DNA from 4 places in the Diaphorobacter limosus genome. Region 3 is predicted to be linked to each of the others. Evidence: predicted binding sites of a transcription regulator. Region 3 holds the regulator's gene; each other region holds the start of a gene.
The links. Region 3 encodes sigma-54, which starts transcription at its own class of promoters, with help from an activator protein. Its sites were predicted from a motif close to TGGCANGNAANCTGCTTT; they were not measured.
Positions count from the first base shown of each region.

Region 1: the regulator sigma-54 is predicted to act here: its motif matches at 2,365-2,382, upstream of exaC (acetaldehyde dehydrogenase ExaC).
Region 2: the regulator sigma-54 is predicted to act here: its motif matches at 1,436-1,453, upstream of glnA (type I glutamate--ammonia ligase).
Region 4: the regulator sigma-54 is predicted to act here: its motif matches at 2,302-2,319, upstream of P4826_RS12280 (PEP-CTERM sorting domain-containing protein).

Region 1 covers NZ_CP136921.1:2,031,985-2,036,244, reverse strand. The annotation lists gene P4826_RS09815 (TonB-dependent receptor domain-containing protein) at 1-663, opposite strand, end outside; gene exaC (acetaldehyde dehydrogenase ExaC) at 782-2,308, opposite strand; gene P4826_RS09805 (glutathione S-transferase family protein) at 2,487-3,158, opposite strand; gene P4826_RS09800 (AraC family transcriptional regulator) at 3,217-4,257, opposite strand.
Region 2 covers NZ_CP136921.1:38,879-43,138, reverse strand. The annotation lists gene glnA (type I glutamate--ammonia ligase) at 1-1,388, opposite strand, end outside; gene P4826_RS00220 (competence/damage-inducible protein A) at 1,495-2,316, opposite strand; gene P4826_RS00215 (EI24 domain-containing protein) at 2,313-3,221, opposite strand; gene P4826_RS00210 (sterol desaturase family protein) at 3,237-4,241, opposite strand; gene P4826_RS00205 (polysaccharide deacetylase family protein) at 4,252-4,260, opposite strand, start outside.
Region 3 covers NZ_CP136921.1:3,074,925-3,079,184, forward strand. The annotation lists gene lptA (lipopolysaccharide transport periplasmic protein LptA) at 1-508, shown strand, start outside; gene lptB (LPS export ABC transporter ATP-binding protein) at 517-1,305, shown strand; gene P4826_RS14720 (RNA polymerase factor sigma-54) at 1,349-2,893, shown strand; gene P4826_RS14725 (acyl-CoA thioesterase) at 2,913-3,350, shown strand; gene P4826_RS14730 (PEP-CTERM sorting domain-containing protein) at 3,357-4,019, opposite strand; gene P4826_RS14735 (methyl-accepting chemotaxis protein) at 4,154-4,260, opposite strand, start outside.
Region 4 covers NZ_CP136921.1:2,531,160-2,535,419, reverse strand. The annotation lists gene P4826_RS12285 (CaiB/BaiF CoA transferase family protein) at 1-709, shown strand, start outside; gene P4826_RS12280 (PEP-CTERM sorting domain-containing protein) at 823-2,232, opposite strand; gene P4826_RS12275 (MFS transporter) at 2,454-3,644, opposite strand; gene P4826_RS12270 (HpcH/HpaI aldolase/citrate lyase family protein) at 4,007-4,260, opposite strand, start outside.

The sequences.
Region 1 (4,260 bases), 1.0 Mb from region 3:
GGCCGCGCTCTGCGCGCGCCAGCCGTCGGTCAGGTAGCGGCTGGCGCTCACCACATAGCCCACGCCGCTCTGCTCGCCCTGGGCCTTCAGGCCCAGGCGTTTCTGGCCGTTACTGCCGACGGCGAAGCTGCTGTCGATGCGCGGGCGGCCCTCGCCGCGCTCGGTGTAGGCGTTGATCACCCCGCCCGAGGCGTTGCCATACAGCGTGGAATAGGGTCCGCGCAGCACCTCGATGCGCTCGACCGACTGCAGGTCGATGTTGTTCGTCTGGCCCTGGCCGTCGGGCATGGTGGCGGGTATGCCGTCCACGAAGACCTGCACGCCGCGCACGCCGAAGGTCGAGCGTGCGCCATGGCCGCGTATCGACAGCTGCAGGTCCTGGGCGTAGTTCTGGCGGTTCTGCAGCAGCAGGCCGGGCGTGGTGGACAGCGACTCGGACAGATTCACCTGCCACTGGCGGTCGCGCACGCGCTCGCCATCGACGATGGTCACCGAGGCCGGCGAATACTCCAGCGGCGACTCCACCAGGGTGCTGCGCACCGTGACCTCGGGCAGGGCCGGGCTGGTTTGCGCCGCGGCGCCTTGCGCCAGGGCCATCAGGCCGCTCAAAGTGGCAATGCGCAGGGGCCAGCCGGCGCCTGCGCAAACGTGATCGAAATGCATGGAATGCTCCCTCCCTTGTTCTGACCAAAGAGGAGCGGGGCGCACCATCCCGCACTGCTTGCGCCCCGCGACATGGATGGCCCGGCCTGCCGTGCCGCGGCAGGCCGGGTGGACAGGCCTAGAAGAAGCCCAGCGCCTTGGGGTTGTAGCTCACCAGCAGGTTCTTGGTCTGCTGGTAGTTGGACAGGGCCAGCTTGTGCGTCTCGCGGCCGATGCCCGACTTCTTGTAGCCGCCGAAGGCCGCGTGCGCGGGGTAGAGGTGGTAGCAGTTGGTCCACACGCGGCCGGCCTGGATGGCGCGGCCCATGTGGTAGGCCACGGAGCCATTGCGGCTCCACACCCCGGCGCCCAGGCCGAACTCGGTGTCGTTGGCGATGCGCACGGCGTCCTGCACGTCCTTGAAGGTGGTCACCGAGGCCACGGGGCCGAAGATTTCCTCCTGGAACACGCGCATGTCATTCTGGCCATAGAGCAGCGTGGGCTTGATGAAGAAGCCGTCGTTGATCTCGCCGCCGGCGCGCAGGCGCTCGCCGCCGGTCAGGCATTTGGCGCCCTCGCCACGGCCGATGTCGATGTAGCCCAAGATGCGATCGAGCTGAGCTTGCGACACCTGCGCGCCGACCATGGTGCTCCTGTCCAGCGGGTGGCCCTGCTTCATGGCCTGCACACGGGCCACGGCGCGCTCCATGAAGCGCTCGTAGATGGATTCTTGCACCAGGATGCGCGACGGGCAGGTGCAGATCTCGCCCTGGTTCAGGGCAAACATGGAGAAGCCCTCCAGCGCCTTGTCAAAGAACTCGTCATCGGCGTCCATGACGTCGGCAAAGAAGATGTTCGGGCTCTTGCCGCCCAGCTCCACGGTGGAGGGGATCAGGTTGTCGGCCGCGGCGTGCAGGATGCGCTGGCCCACGGGGGTGGAGCCGGTGAAGGCGATCTTCGCGATGCGCTTGCTGGTGGCCAGGGCCTCGCCGGCTTCACGCCCGTAGCCGTTGACGATGTTCACCACGCCAGGCGGCAGCAGGTCGGCGATCAGCTCCATCAGCACCAGGATGGAGGCGGGGGTCTGCTCGGCCGGCTTCATGACGATGGAGCAGCCGGCGGCCAGGGCCGGGGCCAGCTTCCAGCAGGCCATCAGGATGGGGAAGTTCCAGGGAATGATCTGACCGACCACGCCCATGGGCTCGTGGAAATGGTAGGCCACGGTGTTGGCGTCGATCTCGGAAATCGTGCCTTCCTGGCCGCGGATGCAGCCGGCGAAGTAGCGGAAATGGTCAATGCCCAGCGGCAGGTCGGCGGCCATGGTCTCGCGCAGCGGCTTGCCGTTGTCAATGGTCTCGGCGATCGCCAGCAGCTCCAGGTTCTGCTCCATGCGGTCGGCAATCTTCAGCAGGATGCCCGAGCGCTCGGCCACCGAGGTCTTGCCCCACTTTTCCTGCGCGGCATGGGCGGCGTCCAGGGCCAGATTGATGTCGGTGGCGTCGGACTGCGCCACCTTGCAGAACGGCTTGCCGGTGATGGGCGAGACGTTGTCGAAATAGCGGCCGGCGGCCGGGGCCACCCATTTGCCGCCGATGAAGTTGTCGTACTGCTGGCGGTAGGGGAAGGAAAGGTCGAGGTTGAAGCGCTTGAATTCGAACATGTCCATGTTGGTCTCCTTGGGTGGTGGATGCCGGCGCACATGCGCACCGACTGCCTCAGGAGTAATCAAGCTTCGTGCCAGCCCGTTGCGTGCCGGGTGTGCCGACTTTTGTCACAGTCCATGGCGGTGGGTGTTCCAGATTGGCCCACTGGTGTGCAGGCTTGTGACACCGCAGCGCCCGGCATCAGGCCGGCCGCAGATCGGGCGACGGCGTGGGATCGACCGCCTGATCCAGCGCGGCCTGGTGCTGCGCCTGCAGCGCCCGCTGGAAGGCCGGCCTGGCCTGCATGCGCTGCCAGTAGTCGGCCACGGCCGGTGGAAACTGCGCCGCCAGCCCCAGGTGCTGTGCCAGGTGCAGGGCATAGGTCACGGCGACGTCGGCGGCAGTGAAGCGTCCGGCACACAGATATGGTTCGTGCTGCAATGCAGCATCCACCGCCCGCAGCCGCGCCAGGAACCAGCGTGCGTAGTCCGCCGCCACCTGTGGCTGCAGGCGGTCAGGCGGTTCGAAATAGCTATAGCGCAGTACCAGCGTTTGCGGAAAGGTCAGCGTCGCATCGCTCATGAACAGCCAGTTGAGATAGCTGCCATAGGCCGCGTCCGCCGGTGCCACATCCAGAACGCCCGCGCCGTAGCGCGTGGCCAGGTAATGGCACATCGCGGCCGACTCGGTCAGCCGCGTGGCCCCGTCCTCCAGCAGCGGCACCGTGCCCAGGGGGTTGCGCGCCAGATAGTCCCGTGCATGCACGCGTGGCGGGAAGGGCAGCATGTGCAGGCGGTAGGGGATGCCCAGCTCTTCCAGCAGCCATAGTGGGCGGAAGGATCGGGCGCTGACGCAGTGATGTAGGTCGATCATGGGGCGGTCTGTTGATGATGGGGTGGGCTGTGCGGCAGCATTCGGGTCGGGGGTGCCATCAGCCGCGGGATTGGCGCCGGAAGTCTGCCGGCGACTGCCCCGTCCAGCCGCGAAAGGCGCGCATGAAGCTCTTTTCGCTGGCAAAGCCCACGGCCTGGGCCACCTGCTTGATGGCTTGTGGCGAGCGCAGCAGCAGCTCGGTCGCGCGGCGCTGGCGCACCTCGTCCTTGAGCGCCTGCAGCGAGCTGCCTTCCTCCTGCAGCTGGCGGTGCAGCGTGCGCGTCGACACATGCAGCCGCGCGGCCAGCGTGCCGGCGTTGTGCGCGGCCTCGGGGGCGGCGGCCAGCAGCTGGCGCACGCGCTGCAGCAGCAGGCGGTCGCGCCGGTACTGGTGCACGATGAGGGGCAGGGCGTGCTGCAGCATCTGGTGCATGGCGGTCTCGTCGCGTGTGACGGGCAGGGCCAGGTAGCGCGCATCGAAATGCACCGCGGCTTGATGGGCGTCAAAGCGCGTCGGGCCGCTGAACAGCACGGCGTAGGCGCCGGCGTGTGGCGGTGCGGCGAACGGGAATTCGGCCGCCAGCACCGGCAGGCGCGAATCGACGAACCAGCTGGACACGCCCAGCGCGTTGCGCAGCGTGGTCACCAGGCAGAACTCGCGCAGGCGGCCCAGGTCGCGCCGCTCGCTGATCACCAGCCGGGCATGCTCGCCCTCTACCTGCAGCTGCAGCAGGATGTCGTCGGTCAGCAGCGCGTGGTGTCGGCACCAGCGCGCCAGCGCCAGCCCGAGGGTGGGCGCGCTCAGCGAGGCGCGCGCCAGCATCCCATAGCTGCCCCAGGGCAGGCGCCGGCTGAACCAGCCCAGGGCCTCATCGTCGAGCTCGCGCATCGCGGCGGCGGACAGGGCCTCCAGCTGCCCGCTGCTGATGCGCGCGTCGGAGTCGCGCAATTGTGTTGGCGTGATTTGTGCCTGCTCAAGAACCCGTGCGGGATCCATGGCGCGCGCCTGGTAGGCCTGCACGATGGCCTGTGCAAAGGCCATGGGTGTGGCGGCTGTGGGGCTGGACTGCCGAGCGGTTGGGGGGGCGATGCTGGCCATGGT
Region 2 (4,260 bases), 1.1 Mb from region 3:
ACCGGGTGCGGCGCCATGCGGAAGCGCTGCACCTCGCCCATCTTCAGCTCGATGTAGGCGTCCAGCATGTTGTCGGAGAACACGCCGCCCTTGGTCAGGAAGCCGCGATCCTTGTCCAGCGCCTCCAGCGCCTGATCCAGGCTATGGCACACGGTGGGCACCAGTTTGTCCTCTTCGGGCGGCAGGTGGTACAGATCCTTGGTGGCGGCCTCGCCCGGATGGATCTTGTTCTCCACGCCGTCCAGGCCGGCCATCATCAGTGCCGAGAAGCACAGATAGGGGTTGGCCAGGGGATCGGGGAAGCGCGCCTCGATGCGGCGGCCCTTGGGGTTGGCCACATAGGGGATGCGGATCGAGGCCGAGCGGTTGCGCGAGCTGTAGGCCAGCTTCACCGGTGCCTCGTAGCCGGGCACCAGGCGCTTGTAGCTGTTGGTGCCGGGATTGGTGATGGCGTTCAGCGCGCGGGCGTGGTGGATGATGCCGCCGATGTAGTACAGCGCAAAATCCGACAGGCCGGCGTAGCCGTCACCCGCGAACAGGTTTTTACCGTCCTTCCAGATGGACTGGTGCACATGCATGCCCGATCCGTTGTCGCCGGCATAGGGCTTGGGCATGAAGGTAGCCGTCTTGCCATAGGCGTTGGCCACGTTCCACACCACATACTTCAGCACCTGGGTCCAGTCGGCGCGCTCGACCAGGGTGGAGAAGCGCGTGCCGATCTCGTTCTGACCAGCGCCGGCCACCTCGTGGTGGAAGACTTCGACCGGAATGCCCAACTGCTCGAGGATCAGCACCATCTCGGCGCGCATGTCCTGCGTGCTGTCCACCGGCGGCACGGGGAAGTAGCCGCCCTTGGTGGTGGGGCGGTGGCCGCGGTTGCCGCTTTCGAACTTGGTGCCGCTGTTCCAAGGGGCTTCGTATTCCTCGATCTCGAAGAACACCTTGCCCGGTTCGTTGCTCCAGCGCACGCCGTCAAAGATGAAGAACTCGGGTTCGGGGCCGAAGTAGGCCGTGTCGCCCAGGCCGGAAGCCTTCAGGTAAGCCTCGGCGCGCTTGGCGATGGAGCGCGGGTCGCGGTCGTAGGCCTTGCCGTCGCCGGGCTCCACCACGTCGCACTGCAGGAACAGCGTGGTTTCCTCAAAGAAGGGGTCGATGTTGGCCGTGCTCGGGTCGGGCATCAGCTGCATGTCCGAGGCCTCGATGCCCTTCCAGCCGGCGACGGACGAGCCATCAAAGGCATGGCCGGAACTGAACTTGTCTTCATCGAAGTGAGAAACAGGCACCGTCACGTGCTGCTCCTTGCCGCGCGTATCGGTGAAGCGCAAGTCCACGAACTTGACTTCGTTCTCCTCCACCATCTTCATCACGTCTGCAACGGTCTTGGCCATCAGGTTTCTCCAAAAATAAAGGACTCATCCACAAAGATGAACATTGGTAAGCAGCTTGCGTGCCAGCGCTGCAGCACCCAGGCAAGCAAGGCGCGTGATTCTAAGATTACAAATGACGCACCGTTTCGGGGCCCATCACTGCACCAAACTGGTGCAATGCTTGGTGCATCTGCTGCCACGCGGCAGGCACCAGGGCTGCGGCGCCTTTCACGCCCAACTCGACATGCCTGCCATGCACCGGGTGATCGACGCTGGGCAGGCTGAACACCTTGATGCCGGGGTGAGCCGCCTGGATGCCCTCCATGAGCGGGGTGAGCGTGGCCTCCATGGCGCCATATAGCACGACGGAGTGCTCGGTCTGCGGCTGGCGGTTGAACCACTGAGCGCAGTAATGCTCCAGCGCCCACTCCACCATGGGCCAGGCCATGACCGGAAAGCCCGGGACGAAATGCACCATGCCACCGCCGGGGCCGTCGCAGCTAAACCCCGGGATCTTGTTGTAAGGGTTGGGAATGATGCGTGCGCCTTGCGGAAACACCCCCATGTTCAGGCGGTGCAGGTTGTCGGCGCGCCCGGGTTCATACGGCTGGCCCTGTTCGCGCGCAACGTCCTGCATGCGCTCGCGGATCAGCGCCGCTGCTTCAGGGTGCAGTTCCAGGGGCTGGTTGAGTGCCGCCGCCGCGCACTGGCGCGTGTGGTCGTCGGGCGTGGCACCAATGCCGCCGCAGCTGAAGACCATATCGGACGCGGCAAACGCCCGTTGCAGCGTCGCGGTGATGCGCGGGCGGTCGTCGCCCACATAGTCGGCATAGCCCAGCGCCAGCCCGCGCGCGGCCAGCAGTTCGATGACCTTGGCCAAATGCTTGTCCACGCGCTTGCCGGAGAGGATCTCGTCGCCGACGATGATGAGGCCGAAGTTGGGAGTCATGGGAGCTGTGGGCCTGAAGACGGGGGAGCGGCCAGTGCAGGCGGTGCGCTGGTGGCGATGACCGGTGGGGCCGGCACGGCTCTGGCTCCCGCATCACCGCCCTGCTCGCGCAGCCGCTGAAGCGCTGCCAGGCAATAGTGCGTGAACCACAGCGAGGAAAAGGCAAATACCAGCGTGTAGATCCAGATCGCCACCGGCACCAGCACAAAGAAAGCCGCCGCGAACACCACCCCCGAGGCCCAGACGATGCCTGGCGCGGCGCCCAACAGCCCGGTCAGAATGCCTATGGCCAGCAGGCTGAGGCGGTGGCGCTTGAAGATCTCCTGCCGCTCTGGCTTGCTGGCATGCTCGGCCAGCGCATCAAAGGCCATCACCCGATAGGTCAGCCAGCCCCAGATCAGCGGCGGCAGCACTAGCACCAGGGGCGGAACCAACCACAGCGGCATGGAAAGCACCAAGGCCAGGATCGCCGCCAGGGTGGAGCCAAGCGACCACAGCACGCTGATGAACAAGGTGCCGCCGCGCTTGCGCTCCAGTTGTTCGAAGCGCCGCTGCGCAACCAATGACACGATGGAGGGCGCCATCAGCACGGCCACGACCAGCACACAGACAATGACGATGATGGGTATGGCCAGCATGAGCACCAGCAGCGGCGCCAGCATCACGGGCAGGTTGTCCACGCCAAAGTGGTGCAGCCAGCCCCACAATAGCTGGAGCCAGTTGGCACCCTCCAGCTGGGCCTGTGTCCAGGCCACGGCCGCTGCCCAATAGAAATGCGCCCCGCCTGCGGCCACCAGGGTGATCAGGATCAGTGGCAACAACGATAGCGCAATGATGCGCGGCATCAGGCAATAGCCCACGGCGCGCCAGAAAGAATCTAAGAGTGGCCCCATACCCGCAAGCATAGCGCGGCTGCCCGCTCAGCCACGCCCCGCCAGGCGCAACAGGCCGCGCCATTGCTGCGCCCAAAAGCCTCGGCCGTAGTCGCGCAAGCGGCCATCGGCCCCCGGTTCGAGTTGGTCGCGCACCCCCGTGGGCTCATAACGATGCTCGAAGTTGGCCGTGCCAAACAGCATGTCCCACCAGGGCAGCAGCACGCCAAAGTTGCGCCCGCCCAGGGCCATGCTGCCCGTGCCCGGCCCTGCGGGTGCAAGCGATTCATGGCCCACGCCGACGGCATGGTGCAGCCGGTGAAAACGCGGGCTGATCCACAGGCGCTCGCCCCAGTGGCCAAACCACAGGCGCAGGTTGGCATGGTGCAGGTTTTCGCTGAGCTGCGTCAGCGCGACGATGGCCACGAACTGCCCCGGCGCCACGCCTATGCACTGCGCCACGCTGACGATGATGGCGTCGCGCAGCAGGTCGTCCAGCAGGTGATTGCGGCTGTCGCTCCACTGGGTCATCTGGCGCTGTGAATGGTGCAGGGAATGCAGGCTCCACCACCAGTCGAAATGGTGTTGGCCACGATGTATCCAGTAATCCAGCAGATCGAAAACCAGCAGATACAGCAGCAGGCTGAGCAATGGCTGGTCGGTCACACCGGGCCATAGCGCGTCGAGCTGCCAGGTTTGCCAGCCATGCGTGCGCAGGGCACCAAACAAACCATCCCAGAGCACGGCGGTGGCGAAAAACAGCACTACACGTACCAGGCCCAGACGATGGATCAAGGTGTAGATCACATCGGTCCGCACCGCCGCATGATCGCGCAGCGGCTCCACCGGGCGCCAGCGCTCCAGCGGGGCGATCACGACCAGCATCACCGCCAGTTGCAGCAAACCCACGAGCAGCCAGCCGGTGGCGGCGTACGCATCCTCCAGCACGCTGGCCTGGCCCAGCGCAAACAGCAGGGGCTGCACCAGGGCTTCGAACAACCACTGCTGAGCGGTGTCGAACCATTGACTCGGCCAGGACAGGGCGTTTGCCATCAATCGGCCCTCATCGACG
Region 3 (4,260 bases):
CAAGCAGACCAGCGTGTTCACCGGCCGTGTGGTGATGACCAAGGGCACCATCGTGCTGCGTGGCGCGCAGCTGGAGGTGCGCCAGGATCCAGACGGTTTCCAGCATGGCGTGGTCACGGCCGAGCCAGGCAAGCGCGCCTTCTTCCGCCAGAAGCGCGACACGCTGGCGGGGGCGCCGGATGAGTTCGTCGAGGGCGAGGGCGAGGTCATCGAGTACGACGGCCGTACCGACATCGTCAAGCTGATGCGCCGTGCCGAGCTGCGCCGCTACCGCGAGGCCCAGCTCACCGATGAGCTGGAGGGCGCGATCATCGTCTACAACAACCTTACCGACGTGTTCACGGTGGATGGGCAAAAGACGGCTCCGGCCGGCACCCCGGCGGGCACGCCGGGCGGGCGCGTGCGTGCCGTGCTGGCGCCCAAGGAGCCGGCATCGGGCGCGGCGGCGCCGGTGCGCGGGGAACCGCCCGCGCTGCGCACCGCCCCCAGCCTGGGCGGCGCCAAGTGAGCCAGGCCGTGAGCGACGAGCGCGCCGTGGGCGTGGGGCCCAGCTCCCCTGCGGGTGCGAGCCGGCTGGAGGCCTTGCACCTGCAAAAGTCCTACGGTAGCCGCAAGGTGGTCAAGGATGTGTCCCTGGTAGTGCAAAAGGGCGAGGTGGTGGGCCTGCTGGGCCCCAATGGCGCGGGCAAGACCACCTCGTTCTACATGATCGTGGGCCTGGTGCGCAGCGATGGCGGCGACATCCGCATCGACGGCCAGTCGGTGGCCAACATGCCGATCCACCGGCGTTCGCGCCTGGGCCTGTCCTACCTGCCGCAAGAGGCCTCGATCTTTCGCAAGCTCAACGTGGAAGACAACGTGCGCGCGGTGCTGGAGCTGCAGACCGACGCCGCCGGGCGCCCGCTCTCGCGCGCCGAGATCGAGGCACAGCTCACCGGCCTGCTGCAGGAACTGCGCGTGGAGCATTTGCGCCAGTCGCCGGCGCTGGCCCTGTCCGGCGGCGAGCGCCGGCGCGTGGAAATCGCCCGGGCGCTGGCCACGCAGCCGCGCTTCATCCTGCTGGACGAGCCCTTTGCCGGCATCGATCCCATTGCCGTGATCGAGATCCAGCGCATCATCGGCTTCCTGAAAGAGCGCGGCATTGGCGTCTTGATCACCGACCACAACGTGCGCGAGACGCTGGGCATCTGCGACCACGCCTTCATCATCAGCGACGGCCATGTACTCGCCCAGGGCACGCCGTCGGACATTGTGGACAACGCGGAAGTGCGCCGGGTGTACCTGGGTGAGCATTTCCGCATGTGAGCGTGGTGAGCAGGCGCAGCATCCAGATGCAAGGAGGGCGGCCATGAAGCCCGGCCTGTCACTGCGCGTTTCGCAGCATCTGGCGCTTACGCCGCAGTTGCAGCAATCGATTCGCCTGCTGCAGCTGTCCACCCTGGAGCTGGCGCAGGAAGTCGAGCAGATGCTCGATGACAACCCGTTTCTGGAGCTGGCGTCCGACGATGGGACGCATGAGCCTGAGATCCATGAAGCGCAGCAACCGATTGACAATGCTACATATTCAGAAGCTGCTAGCGCTGATGCAGAGGGCGCTGGAGCCGAAAATGATGCCGAAACCTCAGCGGTTGCCGAGCCCAGTGACTGGGACGGTGACGGCAGCATGGATGCGGCGGTGGAAGACGGCGAATGGGGCAGCGACGGAATCGCGCCCGCCAGCGGCGCGCATGACGGTGACGACACCGAGGTCAGCGAGCTGGCGCGCAGCCACGAATCCCTGACCGATTTCCTGCATCGCCAGGCATTGTCACTGCGCCTGTCCGATGTCGACATGGCGGCGCTGCGCTTTCTCATCGAGTCGCTGAACGACGATGGCTACCTGGACGAGCCGCTGGAATCCCTGGCGGCCAGCCTGGCGGGGGCCGACGACCCCGAGCAGCTCGAAGAGCTGGTGCACCGCTTCACTGTGGCCCTGCGCCTGCTGCAAAACCTGGAGCCGACCGGCGTGGGCGCGCGCGACCTGGCCGAATGCCTGACGCTACAGCTGCACGCCATGAACCGCGACGAAGAGGGCGACCCGGCGGTGATTCAGACCGCGCTCGCCATCTGCAGCCAGCCGCTGGATCTGCTGGCGCGGCGCGACCTGCGCCGCCTGGCCCAGGCCACAGGCAGCAGCGACGACGACACGCGTGCCGCCATGGCGCTGATCGCGCGCCTGGAGCCGCGCCCGGGCCGGCGCTTTGCCGACGTGGAGCGCAACGTCATCGCGCCCGATGTCATCGTGAAAAAAACCGGACGCGGCGCGCAGCAGGACTTCAGCGTGCAGCTCAACCCCGACGTCATGCCGCGCCTGCGCGTGCACGAGATCTATGCCAGCGCCCTGCGTGGTGCGCGCGGCGGCGACGGGCACCAGGCGCTGCAGTCCCGGCTGCAGGAGGCACGCTGGTTCATCAAGAACATACAGCAGCGATTTGACACTATCTTGCGTGTATCGCGCGCCATCGTCGAGCGGCAAAAGAGCTTTTTCGTGCATGGCGAGCTGGCCATGCGGCCGCTGGTGCTGCGCGAGATCGCCGACGAGCTGGGCCTGCACGAGTCCACCATCAGCCGCGTGACCAGTGCCAAGTACATGGCCACGCCGCAGGGTACGTTCGAGTTGAAGTACTTCTTTGGCTCCGGCCTGGGCACCGAGACCGGCGGCAACGCGTCGAGCACCGCGGTGCGCGCGCTGATCAAGCAGTTCGTCGCCGCCGAGGATGTGAAGAAACCGTTGTCGGACAACCAGATCGCGGAGATGCTCAAGGAGCAGGGCATAGAGTGCGCGCGTCGCACCGTGGCCAAGTACCGCGAGGCGCTGAAGATCGCGCCGGCCAATCTGCGCAAGGCGCTATAGACACAAGGCATAGATTCCCATGGCCCGCATCCTCTTCGACCTGCCCGAACGCTTCGGCTTCACCACCGAGTTGCAGGTCTATATCAGCCACGTCAACTACGGCGGCCATCTGGACAACGCCCAGCTGCTGAGCCTGGTGTCCGAGGCGCGCATGCGCTTCTTCCAGTCGCTCGGCTACACCGAGGGTGATGTGGCGGGCCTGGCCATCGTGGTCGGCGACATGCTGGCGCAATACAAGTCCGAGGCCTTTCACGGCGAGACGCTGCGCGTGCAGATGACGCCGAGGGACTTCAACCGCTACGGCTGTGACCTGGTGTTCTGCATGACAGAGGTCTCCTCGGGCCGAGAGGTGGCTCGCGGCAAGACCGGCGTGGTCCTCATCGACCGCGTGGCACGCAAGCCGGCGCCCATTCCGGATGTCGTGCGCAAGGCCCTGGAGGCCGTGGCGACACGCTGACGCGCGTCAGGTTTTCTTTCGCCCCAACAGGCCAATACCAGCCAGCGCGGCGCCGAGCAAGGCGAGGGATGCCGGCTCGGGAATGGACTGGTGGGGCAACGTGACCACGATATCGTCGATCACGAATTCCGGCGTCTCACCGTTGCCTTGTGCAGTGAACACCACCGAACTCAGGTTGGTGAACGATGACGGCAGGAAGAACTGCGTCCAGTCATAGGGGGCCTGGCTGTCCAACGTGATACTGGTAAACACCGTGCCGCCGCCCATGAGGTGCCCAAGGATGTCGATGCTGGTGGCGACGCTGTACAAGCTCACGGGCAGCGACGGGTCAAAATCTTCCGTTCTGCCACCCGCAAAAAATGACTCCAGGGAAAACGCAGCCCCGCTGCTATTGGTCATGGTCACGACGGATCGGAGATTCGCGTTGACCAGGGCTGCCGATGGATTGTTTTGCACAACCCCTGATTCGCAGACATACAAATAGGGGTCTGCGGGGTTGCCGGTGAAGGTATAGCCCCGGCTTTGCAGTGAGGTGGCGGTGAAATCGACATAACAGGGGGAGCTGCCCGAAGGCACGTCCTGAAAATCAACCACATCCGCCTGGGCGTTGCCAACGGCACCCGCCAACAATGCCCCCGCAAGGGCGGTCACAACAGTGGTCATTTGCATGGTGGCATCTCCCGTCAGTTGTAAGACGTGAAACACCCATGCATATCATGTGCCAGCACCCCAAGCTGTTGATTTTTATGACTTGGTCTCGATTGCCCCGCGAGTGATGTAAAGAAATCTGACAAATTTCAGCGTCAGGCCAGCAACTTTTGCGCGGCCGTCCCCTGCGGGAGCCTGAAGGCCGCCACCACTTCGGCCAGTTCATGGGCCTGCTGCTGCAGCGACTGGGCGGCGGCGCTGG
Region 4 (4,260 bases), 540 kb from region 3:
GTGGGGCAGCAGCCCGGCGGGCGCGCGGCCGGTGTCGCCGTTTGCGGTGCTGGGCGACATAGGCGGCGGCGCGCTCTACCTGATGACGGGGCTGCTCGCGGGCATCGTGCAGGCGCGCGCCACGGGGCGCGGCACGGTGGTGGACGCCGCCATCGTTGATGGCGCGGCGCACATGCTGAACCTGAACCTGAGCGCGCGCGAGAAGGGCCTGGTGGCCGACCAGCGCGGCCACAGCATCCACGACAGCGCGCCGTTCTACGAGACCTATGTCTGCGCCGACGGCGAGCACATCACCATAGGCTCCCTGGAGCCGCAGTTCTACGCGCTGCTGCTGCAGACGCTGGGCCTGGCCGAGGACGCCGACTTTTCCGGCGCGCAATGGGACAAGGCCGCCTGGCCGCAGCGCCGCGCGCGCCTGGCCGCGCTGTTCCTGCGCCAGCCGCGCGCGCACTGGCAGGCATTGCTGGAGCCCACGGACGTGTGCTTTGGCTCCGTGCTCAGCCCCCTGGAGGCCGCGCAGCACCCGCACCTGCGCGCACGCGGCGTGTACGGCGAGCAGGGCGGCGTGCTGCAGGCGGCGCCGGCGCCACGCTTTGATGGCGCGGCCTACGCGCCGGGCGAGATATGCGCCAGCGGCGCGCACACCCGGGCGGTGCTGGAGGGCTTGAACGCCGACGGCGCTTGGCGTGCGCGCTCAGCGCCGCAATAGCGGCGACGCCGGCAGAAGCCTGGACGCCGCTGTGGTCAGCGGCTCCAGTTCAGCACAGCAACCGGCGATCCTTACCGCATCATGAACGCAGTGTGCGGCGCGTCTTGGATGGGTTACTGAACGGCGCCCCGGCGGCGGCGGTTGTGTGAGGCTTGTCTGAAGCCGAATGCTGCCAGTGCCAACCCAACCAACGCCAGCGTCGAAGGCTCAGGCACTTCTGTGGTGATTGGAGTCATCGTGCCAGTGAAGCGTCCGTCTCCGACGAACGACAACCCCGTAATGAAAGCGGTTGTTGACAAAGGGTTGATGCCGGCACTGGTTTCTATGCCCAAGATGCGGAACCGGTCAACACCATTTCCGCCAAAAAAGTGCTGAATGCCGTCTTGCAGAACCGTGGAGAACAGCCAATCCGTTCCGTCCCAAAGATACAGATCAAAAAGACCATCCCCAATATTTGGTAGGGTTACGCTCGCAAAATTTGGATCGCCAGCGCCTATTTGATAGTCGTAACCGATGGCGATGAGAGGGTCAATTAGAACGGTTTCTCCTGCTTTGACCTCGAGGTTGAATTTGAATTCTCCACTCGGCCCAACACTAGGTAGAAACACAGCCACATTACCAGTGGAGTTGGGAAGCGGCATGAATTCAAAAAACGTTCTGGCTCTGCCGGTTAATTCACCGCCAGAGGTGCGGCTTTCAAGAATTACGGCAATCTCATATCTAGAACCCTCTTCCAGTCCAGAAGGGAAGCCAGGGAGTGCATTATTGCTAAACGGGGCACCAAACGTATAGCTGGTGCTACTCAATGGGATATTTTCATTGTGCACCAATCTTGCGGCAGTGATGCGTGAACCGTCGGCAGACTCCGCATCGATGATGCGAACCTGCAACCTCACATTTGTTGGTGCTGTGCCTCCTGCCGGCACCTCCCAGCTGATGGTTGGGGTCAGGCCACCGCCGATTACTTTGACGTCTGTAAGAAACGATGGAAGTGCGTTCTTGTCGTAATCTGGGCCAGAAAATACCAGGGTCTGGGCTGCCGGTGAACTTGGATTTGTTGCCGTTATGGAAAATGGGGTTGCATCGAGTTGATCAAGCCGACTTGCAATCGAAGGATTTGCCCGATTGAAAATGGTGGTGTACTCGTTTTGTCCGCCGCCGCCAGCGGATGTCACGCCAACAAATGTCATGGGTTGACTAAACGAACCAAATGATGAATGAGTGACCGATACGGCCGTCTGCAGCCCATTGGTGGAATAGCATGTATCTGCGCTATTTCCAAGGCATGGCAAACCAATTACATTTGAATCTGGTGAGGGTCGAAGGAATGTTGAGACTCTTATGCTATCAGTGTTCGGATCATTAAAAAACCGACTGTTTCCAATGCGGTCGTTGTAAATCTCCGTGCGCAGATGGGTTAAATTGTAGTTTGTATATACAACATCGGCGCTTGCTGTCAGTGCGCCAATGAGCAAAGCGGCCCCACCAAGAAGGTGGATGCCTATTGGTTTGGTTTTCTTCATAACGCGCTCCTATTGGGTGCATGGCCTGAAGAGCGTGAAACGCAGTTGACAAACCACGCCGAGTTTTTGGGTGCATAAAACGTGCCATATTTTTCATCACAGTCAATTCAATGGGTTATGCATCGACTCCGCGCGGTTGGCCGCAGATGTGTAAATTTATCCGACAGAATGAACGCCACATTCTGTGCGGCATGCGCGTTTGGCGCGGCGTAGCCTGCCCCTCAAGGTCGCCGCAATAGCGGCGACGCCGGCAGAAAGCGAAACGCCAGCGAAGCCAGCGCCAGCCAGCCGGCAATCGCCAGCAGCACGGCGCGGTAGGGCTCCAGGCCCTGCGCACCGGCCCAGGCGGCCACGGCTCCGGTGGCCGACTGCATCAACCCCACGCCCAGGAACATGGACATGGTGTAGAGCGACAGGGCGCGCCCGGTCAGCTCGCTGGGGTAGGAGGAGCGCACGTCGGTGTACTGCAGCACGCTGTAGCCCCACAGCAGCCCCAGTGCAATCATCAGCGCCACCGTAGCGCCGCCATGGCGCAGCACGGCCAGGGCGGCGAACATGGCCGCCATCAGCAGCGAGGCGTTGGCGATCCAGGCGCGGCGCCGGATGGGGCCGGGGTCCATGCGGCCGAAGCTGCCGGGCGCGAACAGCGAGATCAGCGACAGCACCAGGGCCACGTTGCCGGTGTCCACCAGCGAATAACCGAAGCGGTTGATGAGCAGCGGCCCCAGCCACAACCCGCGCAGCGACAGAAAGGCCGCATAGCCCGACATGCCCAGAGCCAGGATGCCCCAGGTATGCGGCAGTGTGAACAGCCCGGCCAGGCTGCGCAGGGACTGGCCCCAGCTCTCCTGGGGACGCGGCGGGGCGTCGGGCCGTTCGGGCTCGTGCACCAGGGCCAGAATCAGCAGCCAGGACAGCACGCTCAACAGCGCCAGGATGACAAAACCCGAGCGCCAGCCCCAGTGCTGCACCACCCAGGCCAGCGGCGTGCCGGTGAGCATCAGGCCCAGGCCCCCCAGGCCCAGGCTCAGGCCCGAGAAGAAGGCAAAGCGCTCGCTGGGGAAATGGCGCGCGATGAAGATGGTGCAGGCCAGAAAGGCCGGCGAGCAGCCCACGCCGATCATGATCTGCCCCAGCATCAGCCAGCCATGGCTGGGCGCCAGGGCCGACAACGCGGCCCCGGCGATGGACACCGGGGCCGAGGCGAGCACCGTGGGGCGCAGGCCGTAGCGGTCCATGGTGATGCCCATGAGCAGCTGCGCCACACCGAAGGACAGGCCGAACAGCCCGGCAAACGCGCCCAGCGCCTGGGCCGACAGGCCAAAGTCCTGCTGCAGGCCCTGGGCCACGATGGCGGTGATGGTGCGGTAGGACTGGCTGAGCGCAAAACCCGACAGCAGGGCCATCAGCATGAGCCAGAGTGGGCGGGGAGGGTGGGGTGTGGTGGCGGCAGTCACATCAAGTTTTATAGCGCATTGCGCTTATAGGTTGGGCGCTGCGCCCATTTTTGGTTGACTGAGCACATATCTCGGACTGCTGTCCTTGCTCCCTCCCCTTTCGGGGGAGGGTGGGGGTGAGGGGGTGTTTGGGTGCAGCGCCCGCTTTTATGACCCTCACCCCCATCCTCTCCCGCCAGCGGGAGAGGGAGAAACAGCCGCAACGCTTTGCTGATATTGCGTGAAACGCTATAAAAATAGATGTGTACATACGGTAGCCCCCTCTGGGGGCCGGCGGCGTTGGCGCCGTCATGCCGGCGAGACGCCGGCGCTCCCAGTCAGCGGCGGTCGCGCTGCTGCGCCCTTGCGTGGCGCGCCAGGGTTTGCTCGGCCTGCAGCAGCACCGGCGCGTCGACCATGCGGCCGTCGAGCACGCAGACGCCGCCGCCCGCATCCCGCAGCGCCTGCTGCACGCGCAGCGCCTGGGCCACGGCGGCATCGTCCGGGTCGAAGGCGGCGTGCAGCGGCGCCACCTGGGCCGGGTGTATGCACAGCTTGGCGCCAAAGCCCATGCGGCGCGCGCGATTGGCGT